One region of the Cobetia sp. UCD-24C genome, then DNA from elsewhere that is predicted to be linked to it. Evidence: predicted binding sites of a transcription regulator. Region 1 holds the regulator's gene; each other region holds the start of a gene.
The links. Region 1 encodes sigma-54, which starts transcription at its own class of promoters, with help from an activator protein. Its sites were predicted from a motif close to TGGCACNNNNNTTGCTNT; they were not measured.
Positions count from the first base shown of each region.

Region 1 (3,280 bases):
TGAGCGCCGCGTGGAGCTGGTCGGCAACGCGCGTCTCGAGAAAGGCGATGACACCTTCGAAGGCGGCTACGTGGAGTACTTCCTCGACAAGCGCCAGGTGAACGCCAACAACAGCAAGACGGCACAGCAGACCGAAGGCGGTCGCGTGCACATGACTCTGTCGCCGCGCGGCGCCAATGCCAGCAAGGAAAACTGAGTCATGACTGCTGCTACTCCGCGTACGCTGAGCGTTCGCCATCTGGCCAAGGCCTACAAGGGCCGCAAGGTGGTCAAGGACATCTCGCTGGAGATCCGCCAGGGCGACATCGTCGGCCTGCTGGGCCCCAACGGCGCCGGCAAGACGACCTCGTTCTACATGATCGTCGGGCTGGTGCGCGCCGATGCCGGCAACGTCTCCATCGATGACAAGGACCTCTCCGCTGCCGCCATGCATCAGCGTGCACGCGCCGGCATCGGCTATCTGCCGCAGGAAGCGTCGATCTTCCGCAAGCTGTCGGTGGCCGACAACATCATGGCGATTTTGGAAACCCGCAAGGACCTGGATCGCAATGGCCGCAAGGCACGCCTTGAAGAGTTGCTCGAGGAATTCAGCATCACGCACATCCGCGCCAGCGCCGGCATGAGCCTGTCCGGCGGTGAGCGTCGTCGGGTCGAGATCGCCCGTGCACTGGCCACCGAGCCGGACTTCGTGCTGCTCGATGAGCCCTTTGCCGGCGTCGACCCCATCTCGGTGGGCGAGATCAAGAGCATCGTGCGCCAACTGCGCGATCGTGGCATCGGCGTGCTGATCACCGACCACAACGTGCGCGAGACGCTCGATATCTGTGACACCGCCTATATCGTCGGCGATGGCCAGATCATCGCCCACGGTGATGCGGACTCCATCCTGGCCAACCAGCAGGTGCGCGACGTCTACCTGGGCCACGAGTTCACGCTCTAGGGTCAGCGGCTGCGCTGAGTCCTCGCGAGGCAAAAGCTTCAAAAGCCGCTGCGTGATTTTATCGCGTAGCGGCTTTTTCATGTCTGACATCAGACGCATGCATGACGTCCATACCACCTTGGTGGAAACATGGCATGCAAGTTGCTTGAATATTCACGACAACCACTTGTCAGTGCCCCGAGTCACGGTATAGCGTAGTAAGCACGTTCCTTTGCCGTGAATTGACTGACTCCATGAAACCCACCCTGCAACTCCGCCTCGGCACCTCGCTGACCATGACGCCGCAGCTCCAGCAAGCGATCCAGCTGCTGCAGCTGTCGACGCTCGACCTGCGTCAGGAGATTCAGCAAGCCCTCGAGTCCAACCCCATGTTGGAGCTCGACGAGGACTACGAGTCGCTGGATGTCGTCGAGACACAGGATTCGAGCGAGATCTCCACTGCCGACTCCTCGAGCGAGATTCCCGAGGAATACCCCCTCGACAGTGACTGGTCGGACCTCTACCAGGACCACGCCGGTAGCCTGACCAGCTCCGGCAGTGGCAGCGGGAGCGAAGAAGGGCCGGACTTCGATCGCAATACCAGCGTCGAGAGCCTGCAGGACCACCTGCGCTGGCAGCTGGCGATGACCGACCTCGATGGCCGTGAACGCCAGATGGCGGAGAGCCTGATCGATGCCGTCGACGGTGCTGGCTATCTGAGCCTGTCACTCGACGAGCTAGTCGATGGCCTGCGCGGCCAGGGCCTGCCCGGCCTCAAGGCCTCCGAACTCGAGCAGGTATTGCTGCGTCTGCAGCAGTTCGACCCGACCGGCGTCTTCGCCCGTGATCTGCGCGAATGCCTGCTGCTGCAACTGGCACTGCTGCCGGATGATCTGCCGCTGCTGGCGCAGGCGCGCCGCCTGGTACGTCAATTCCTCGAGGCACTGGGCAACGATGACCGCAAGCTGCTCAAGCGGCGCCTGAGCCTTGACGATGACGAGCTGGATCACGTCATCCGCCTGGTACGTGCGCTCGATCCGCGTCCGGCATCCGCCTGGGGCGAGCCCGCCAGCGATTACGTGATCCCTGATCTGCTGGTGCGCCATACCCGCCATGGCTGGCAGGTCGAGCTCAACCCGGAAGCGCTGCCCAAGCTGCGTATCCAGCCGGAATACGCCGCGCTGATCAAGCGTGCCGACAAGTCCGCCGACAACACCTTCCTCAAGGACAACCTGCAGGAAGCGCGCTGGCTGATGAAGAGCCTGTCATCGCGTAATGACACCCTGCTCAAGGTCGGCCGCGAGATCATGGCGCGCCAGATCGACTTCCTCGAGCAAGGCGAGGAAGGCATGAAGCCGCTGATTCTGGCCAACATCGCCGAAGTGGTCGAGATGCATGAGTCGACCATCTCGCGGGTCACGACCCAGAAGTACATCCACACCCCGCGCGGCGTCTTCGAGCTCAAGTTCTTCTTCTCGAGCCAGGTTGGTGGCAGCGGCAGTGGCGACGCCCACTCAAGCACCGCCATTCGTGCCCGCATCCGCAAGCTGATCGCGGAAGAGCCGGCCCGCAAGCCTCTCTCCGACTCGCGGCTGGTCGATCTGCTCGCCAGCGATGGCATCGAGGTCGCACGCCGTACCGTGGCCAAGTATCGCGAAGCGATGGGCATCCCCTCCTCCAGCGAGCGCAAGCGTCTGGCCTGACGCATCACCTGCGGCTGCCATGCCCTGCTCTCACCTCCACAATGGCAGCCGCCGCCAACCTCAAGCACTGGATTTTTCCGCTCATCAGCCTCTGACTTCGCGGGCAGCGGTATGCCTGTCGCGCGCTCTGTCATGCCGTCAACCGCTCGCCAATTGCCCGTCATGGCCCATGACGGCGCGCAGAATGATGGTAAAAAACCGCCGTTCCGGCAGCGTCATTTACCGTCAATCGCATGTTTTTAAAGTCACTTTTGCGCGTATTGCACCTGGATGACACCCGGCGAACCTCCCGTAACGCCGCTTGCTCCACGCAATCGAATCGTCTGAAAGGCGACGTACATGCAGGGATTGGCGACGAAAACCCGCCTTCTTGCGCGTCTTTCACGCACCACCCACCAGACGTGCCCTTGAAGTCCACTCCGTTACCCCTCACTGAGTTGAAGACAAGCACTGAGCCACGATGCAGCGCAGCGTTGATCTTTGCGCAAAGCTTGGGCATTGTCGGTACAGACGCTCACGACATCTGACGCCACTGGCAAGGGTGCGAAAACATCGCCAGACGGTGGCCGTCAAGCCTGTTGCAGAGCGTCCGATCAGGGTTTGCTCGTAGTCAAAAAGGGTTACAATTGAATGGCAACCCGCTGGATAAAGGAGCGTG
Region 1 covers NZ_LJTD01000001.1:406,342-409,621, forward strand. The annotation lists gene lptA (lipopolysaccharide transport periplasmic protein LptA) at 1-196, shown strand, start outside; gene lptB (LPS export ABC transporter ATP-binding protein) at 200-940, shown strand; gene AOG28_RS01745 (RNA polymerase factor sigma-54) at 1,174-2,622, shown strand.

Region 2 (3,280 bases), on a different contig from region 1:
CGGGTTGCGTGCCTCGGCAAGCCGGGTCAACAGGGATTGGGCAGCGCCATCAGACAGGCGCGCAGACTGGCCAGTCGCGGACTCGGACTGGGCAGCGGTAAACAGGGGGAATGACAGCAGACAGACCAGCAGCATCCACTGCCAGCACCAGCGATATATCGTTGCAACGGAGATAGACATCAAGAAGGCCATCCATGGTGAACGCACAAAGGCGTCATCAGTCTCCGAGGGCATCCGGCCTCGGAGACTGACACTCAACGAGGCGGCATGCAGGCTCCCCTACACGCCGCCTCGCTCTCAGAACGTGCGACGCATCATTGCGTCGCAACGCTCTGTTGAGCCCCACAGGAATGGGTCACGACATTGTAGTTGCCGCACTCCATCGGCTTGCGCCAGTCACTGATCAGGTCCTTGGAACCTTCCAGATAGTCCGACCAGGCATCGCCTGCCACGGTGGACGGGGTCTGCCAGACGACGGAGAACTGACCGTTGTCCTGGATCTCGCCGATCAATACCGGCTTGGTGATGTGATGGTTGGGCATCATGGTGGCGTAGCCGCCGGTCAGGTTGGGCACCGAGACACCGATGATGGCGTCCTTGACCGCATCGACCTCGACGCTGCCGGCCTTGCGAGCGGCTTCCATCCACATGTTGAAGCCGATGTAGTGGGCTTCCATCGGGTCATTGGTGACGGCATCTTCCTTGCCGGTGTAATCGATCCACTCATCGATGAAGTCGTAGTTGGTGTCGCTGTCCACGCTCATGAAGTAGTTCCAGGCGGCCAGGTGACCGACCAGCGGCGCGGTATCGATGCCCGAGAGCTCCTGCTCGCCCACCGAGAAGGCCACTACCGGGATGTCCTCGGCATTGATGCCTTGGTTGGCCAGCTCACGATAGAACGGCACGTTGGCATCGCCATTGATGGTAGAGACCACGGCGGTCTTCTTGCCGGCACTGCCGAAGGACTTGATGTCCGAGACGATGGACTGCCAGTTGGAATGGCCGAAGGGGGTGTAATTGACCATCACATCCGCGTCCGCCACGCCCTTCGACTTGAGGTAGGCGGCCAGGATCTTGTTGGTGGTACGCGGATAGACATAATCCGTGCCCGCCAGCACCCAGCGCTCCACGCCCACGTCGTTCATCAGATAATCCACTGCCGGAATCGCCTGCTGATTGGGCGCCGCTCCGGTGTAGAAGACGTTCTCCGAGGACTCCTCGCCCTCATACTGCACCGGATAGAACAGCAGGCCGTTGAGCTCCTCGACCACCGGCAGCACCGACTTGCGCGAGACGGACGTCCAGTTGCCGAAGATCACGTCGACCTTGTCCTGCGCCAGCAGCTCACGCGCCTTCTCGGCGAACAGCGGCCAGTTGGAGGCCGGGTCGACCACGACAGGCTCTAGCTTGCGTCCCAGCAGCCCGCCCTGCTCGTTCTGCTTCTCGATCAGCATCAACATGGTGTCTTTCAGTGTCGACTCACTGATCGCCATGGTGCCGGACAGTGAATGCAGGATGCCGACCTTGATCGGCCCCTCTTCTGCCTGGGCGACATTGGCCAGCGAGAAACCGACACAGGCGGATAGCATTGCGGCAGCGATTTTCTTGTTCACGACATTCCCTCGTGTCTTGTTGTACTTGTTATCCCGACTGAGGTAGTGCAATCGATGTGCCAGCCGCACACTGACGCCGCCGGCCAACGGCCAGACAAGAAAGCGACAGCGGTGAGATAGAAGAGAGACAGGGAGAGAAACGGGGAGAAAGGCAGGGAGAAAGACTGGGCAAAAACAGTGGAAAGACCGAGAAAGGATGAAGAGACGCTGGAGACATGATGAGAGCGAGCGAAGCACAGCGACATGGCTCAAGCGCAGCGCTGCACCAGGATGACGCACCCATCACCGACCATCGCCTTGCCTTGCACCAGACAGGTGAGAAGAGCGCTGGGCGTGGCTCTGTGCGTGGTGCAGGACGTGGCACTCGCCCCGATAGAGCCTCCCATCAGGCCGAACGAAAGCGAGGGAAGCTAATGACATTGGTGCATCCACTACGACGCCCCATACATCACTGTCTATCGACACTGCGGTATCCTTGCCCTCTCTACTTGCTCTGTCCCTTTCACTCTTCCGCCCCGTCAGGAAATCCCCCATGAAGCGTTATGAACGCTTTGCCGCCGAGATCTCCAACCTGATTCGTACCGGCATTCTCGCGCCGGGTGAGCGCGTGCCGTCGGTGCGCCAGGCCAGCAAGGCGCATGGCATCAGCCCCTCTACCGTCTTTCAGGCGTATTACCTGCTGGAGAATCAGGGATTGATCAGTGCGCGGCCGCGCTCGGGGTATTTCGTGCGTGACAATGCCTCGCGGATACTCGATGAGCCGCATGTCGCCCTGCAGCAGCAAGCCCCTTCCGATGTCGCCGTCAGTGAGCTGGTGTTCTCGGTGCTGGGCTCACTGCGCGACAACGATACCGTCCCCTTCGGCTCTGCCTTCCCGAGCCCGGAGCTCTTCCCGCTCGCGCGGCTTGCGACCAGCATGACGCGTGGTCTGCGCCAGCTGTCATCGCATGCCGTGATCTCCGACATGACCACTGGCCATCCTGACCTGTGCCGACAGATCGCTCAGCGCTACATGGTCAACGGCATGCAGCTGCCGACGGAGGAGCTGGTGATCACCAATGGCGCCATGGAGGCGCTCAATCTCGGTCTGCAATGTGTCACCCAGCCAGGGGATCTTGTCGCCATCGAGGCGCCGGCCTTCTATGCCACGCTTCAGGTGCTTGAGCGGCTCAAGCTGCGCGCGGTGGAAATTCCGGTACACCCGCGCGACGGGATTGATCTCGAAGTGCTCGAGAATCGTCTGGAGACGCTGCCCATCAAGGCCTGCTGGTTCATGAGCCATCTGCAGAATCCGCTGGGGGCCAGCTTGAGCGATGCGCGCAAGGCCCAACTGTATGCGCTGCTCTGCCGTCATCAGCTGCCGATGCTGGAGGATGATGTCTACGCGGAACTGTATTTCGATCAACGTGCCGAGGTGTCGCCCCCGCAACCCGTCAAGGCGCTGGATGTCGAGGGTCTGGTGATGCACTGCGGGTCGTTCTCCAAGTGCCTGGCGCCGGGCTATCGGGTGGGCTGGATATCCGCGGGGCGGCATACCCGGGAGATTTCGCGCCTCAAGTTGATGACGACCATCTCGCCATCGCTGCCTGCCCAGGTGGCCCTGGCCGACTATCTTCAGCACGGCGGCTACGACCGCCACCTGCGCAAGCTACGCCTGGCGCTCGAGA
Region 2 covers NZ_LJTD01000005.1:70,462-73,741, forward strand. The annotation lists gene urtB (urea ABC transporter permease subunit UrtB) at 1-180, opposite strand, end outside; gene urtA (urea ABC transporter substrate-binding protein) at 315-1,589, opposite strand; gene AOG28_RS09025 (aminotransferase-like domain-containing protein) at 2,146-3,280, shown strand, end outside.
Region 2: urtA (urea ABC transporter substrate-binding protein) is a predicted target of sigma-54. The motif match lies at 1,658-1,675, and genes of this name have one in related genera.

Region 3 (3,280 bases), on a different contig from region 1:
CGGCTTTCCTCGGCTTCGGTGGCGGCGCTGAAGCGCACCAGCAGCGCGAACAGCGAGATCACGATCACGCCCATGCCCAGGTACATCAGGCCTTCCTGGTAGGTCAGCTCCTCACTGCGGAACAGGAAGCCCGCGGCGACAGCGCCCGCGTTGCCGCCTGCACCGACGATACCGGCGACCGCGCCGAGCGCCTTGCGATTGACGAAGGGCACGATACCGAAGGTCGCGCCTTCCGCCATCTGCACGAAGAGGCTGAAGACCAGCATGATGCCGATGGCCACCGCGAGGGTTTCCATCTGGGCGAAGCCGACCAGCGCGACGCCTTCACACAGCAGCGCGATGAACAGCCAGCGCACGCGGCCCTTGAGGCCGGACTGGCGGGCGAACAGGTCGGAGAACACGCCGCCCAGGGTGCGGGCGAACAGGTTCATCAGGCCGAACAGCCCCGCGATGAGACCGGCGGTGGCGAGGTCGAGATCGAAGTGATCGAAGAAGTAGATGGCGGCGACGTTGTTGATGGTCAGCTCGACCCCGAAGCAGGCGCCATAGACGAGGAACAGGGCCCAGACGCGGATGTCGCGTGCCGCCGCGCCGAAGGTGGCGCGCATACTGTATTCCTTTTCGGCCTTGGGCAGCTCACCACGCTCACGCAGCTCGCTGAAGTTGCCGTCCGGGGCATCCTGGGTGAAGAAGTAGTAGGCGATACCGGTCAGGAACAGCACGATGCCCGGCACGACCATCGCCAGACGCCAGCCCAGGGTCTGCTCGACGCCCAGCATCAGCAGGCCGGCCATCACCAGCGGCATCAGCATCTGGGTGGTGCCGCCGCCCAGGTTGCCCCAGCCCGCGGTGGTGGCGTTGGCGGTGCCGACCACGTTGGGGCCGAACATCACGGAGGTGTGGTACTGGGTGATGACGAAGGAGGCGCCGATGGCACCGATGGCCAGACGGGCCAGGAAGAAGGATTCGAAGCTGTCGGCGAAGCCGATGCACATCACCGGCAGCGAGCCGAGGCACAAGAGCCAGGTGTAGGCCTTGCGTGGCCCGATGCGATCACACAGCACGCCGATGGCGAGGCGCACGATCACCGTGATGGCGACGGAGGCGATGATGGTGTTGCCGATCTGGGTCTTGGTCAGGCCGAGGTCGTCACGCACCACGGCCATCAGCGGCGCGATGCCGAACCAGCCGAAGAAGCAGACGTGGAAGGCGAACCACGACATGTGGAAGGCGCGCATTTGCGGGGTGTTGAAGCTGAACAGCCGGATGCGGCTGGCCTTGTTGCGGATATCCATGAGTGGGCTCCTGATTCAGCGTCGGTGCCGGGCACGAAGTCAGGTGTGCTCGGCGAGTGGTCGAACGGCTGTGAATGAACGACAGCAAGGGCGCCTCGTCATTGAGGGGCCTGGTTCGACGCACTCGTACTCCGAAGAGCCTGGTCCACGTCATGGATAGCGATGGCAGCAGTCGGTGATGCCATGGTTGCCGGCAGCAGAGCGTCTGTGCGGCAAGTGACAGGAACAAAGCAAGTAGCGCGCCAGTTGCGGGGGTGTGGGCGGGACAAGTCCCAGAAGATCAATGGCTTGGCGAGGGCGGTGGGTTGGCGCGCGCAGGCGGTGTCCCGGGCTGGATGCGCGCTGGCGGTGCGTCAGCAAGGCGCGAGGTACCAGTCTGGCGCACGCAGATGGCGCTGGGAGGGGCGGGCAGGCGCGTGCCTCATTGCAGTGCAGCGACGCTTTCGGCTCGGCCGCTCTGAAGGCCTTTGGCCGCAGGGTTGCACCAGATTGCGGCACGAATCCTGCTTGGGTGTACCGCAAGTCTCATGCCCGACCCAAGGAAACCTGACATGCCCGTGACCGTGCTGATCGTCGATGTCCGCAGTGAGCGCTCCGCCGCGCTGGAGCAGGCGCTATTGAGCGCCGGCTTCGAGGTGGCGCTGCGCGTTGACGAGCACGAGGACCTGCACGCGCTGGTCGAGCAGCATCAGCCCGATGCGGTGATCATCGACGCCGACCTGCCCAGCCGCGACACCCTGGAACATCTCGGCCAGCTGGGGCGACGCTATCCCAAGCCGATGATCATGCTGGCCAGTGAAGATGCCCCGGACCTCGTGCGTGAGGCGGCCGGCGCCGGTGTCTCGGCCTATGTGGTGGACCACGTCATGCCAGCGATGGTGCGCAGCATGGTCGAGGTCGCCATCACCAGCTTCGAGGCGCACCGTGCGCTCAAGGGGGAGCTCAACCGTACCCAGACCACATTGGTGCAGCGGCGCAGCGTGGATCGTGCCAAGGCCGTGGTGATGGAGACGCGTGGGCTCAGTGAAGATGCCGCCTACCAATACCTGCGCAAGACCGCCATGAACCGGCGCCTGGCCCTGCATGAGCTGGCCGATGAGCTGCTCAAGGCCGCGCGTCGGCGCTGAGCCGGTCGCCGTACTGTCCTTCTCTCTCGATCGTTCAAGAGGTGTGCGTGATGCCCACAGATGTACCCCTGAATGGCCATCAGCTGACGCTGGGCCTGATGCCACTCAATGATGCCGCGCCCTTCGTGGTCGCTGAGCAGTTGGGGCTTTTCCGCGAGGAGGGGCTGGCGGTGACACTCAAGTGGCAACCCTCTTGGGCGGCGTTGCGTGATGACCTGCAGACCGGTGTGCTGCAGGGCGCGCAGATGCTGGCGCTGATGCCGCTGACCTCGACCCTGGGCCTGGATGGCCGCGCCACGCCGGTGATCAGCGCCATGACACTGAATCTGGGCGGCAACTCCATCACGCTGTCGCGCGCGCTGATGGCCACCCTCGGCGAGGACGGCCACGACCTCTCCAGTCCGTTGCAGGTCGCGAAGGCGCTGGCGGCGCATGTGCACGAGCGCAAGCAGCGCGGCGAGCCGCTGCTCAAGCTGGCCAGCGTGCACCCGTTCTCCTCGCACCGCTATCTGTTGCGTTACTGGCTGGCGGCGGGCGGCATCAATCCGGACCGCGACGTCGAGATGCGTGCCGTGGCGCCGCCGCTGATGGCGGCGCAGCTGGCCAGCGGTGCGCTGGATGGCTTCTGTGTCGGTGAGCCCTGGAACAGCCTGGCGGCGGCGCAGGGCATGGGACAGGTGGTGGCGGGCAGTCACGATATCTGGCGCTTCGGGCAGGAAAAGGTGCTGGGCGTGCGCGAGGACTGGGCGGAGCAGCATCCGCTGGCGCATCAGGCGCTGATTCGCGCGCTGCTCAATGCCTGCGCCTGGCTGGACCGCCCCGGCAATCGGGCCAGAGCCGCCGAGTGGCTGCACGAAG
Region 3 covers NZ_LJTD01000002.1:248,841-252,120, forward strand. The annotation lists gene AOG28_RS03415 (NarK family nitrate/nitrite MFS transporter) at 1-1,295, opposite strand, end outside; gene AOG28_RS03420 (ANTAR domain-containing response regulator) at 1,847-2,422, shown strand; gene AOG28_RS03425 (CmpA/NrtA family ABC transporter substrate-binding protein) at 2,473-3,280, shown strand, end outside.
Region 3: AOG28_RS03415 (NarK family nitrate/nitrite MFS transporter) is a predicted target of sigma-54. The motif match lies at 1,523-1,540, and genes of this name have one in related genera.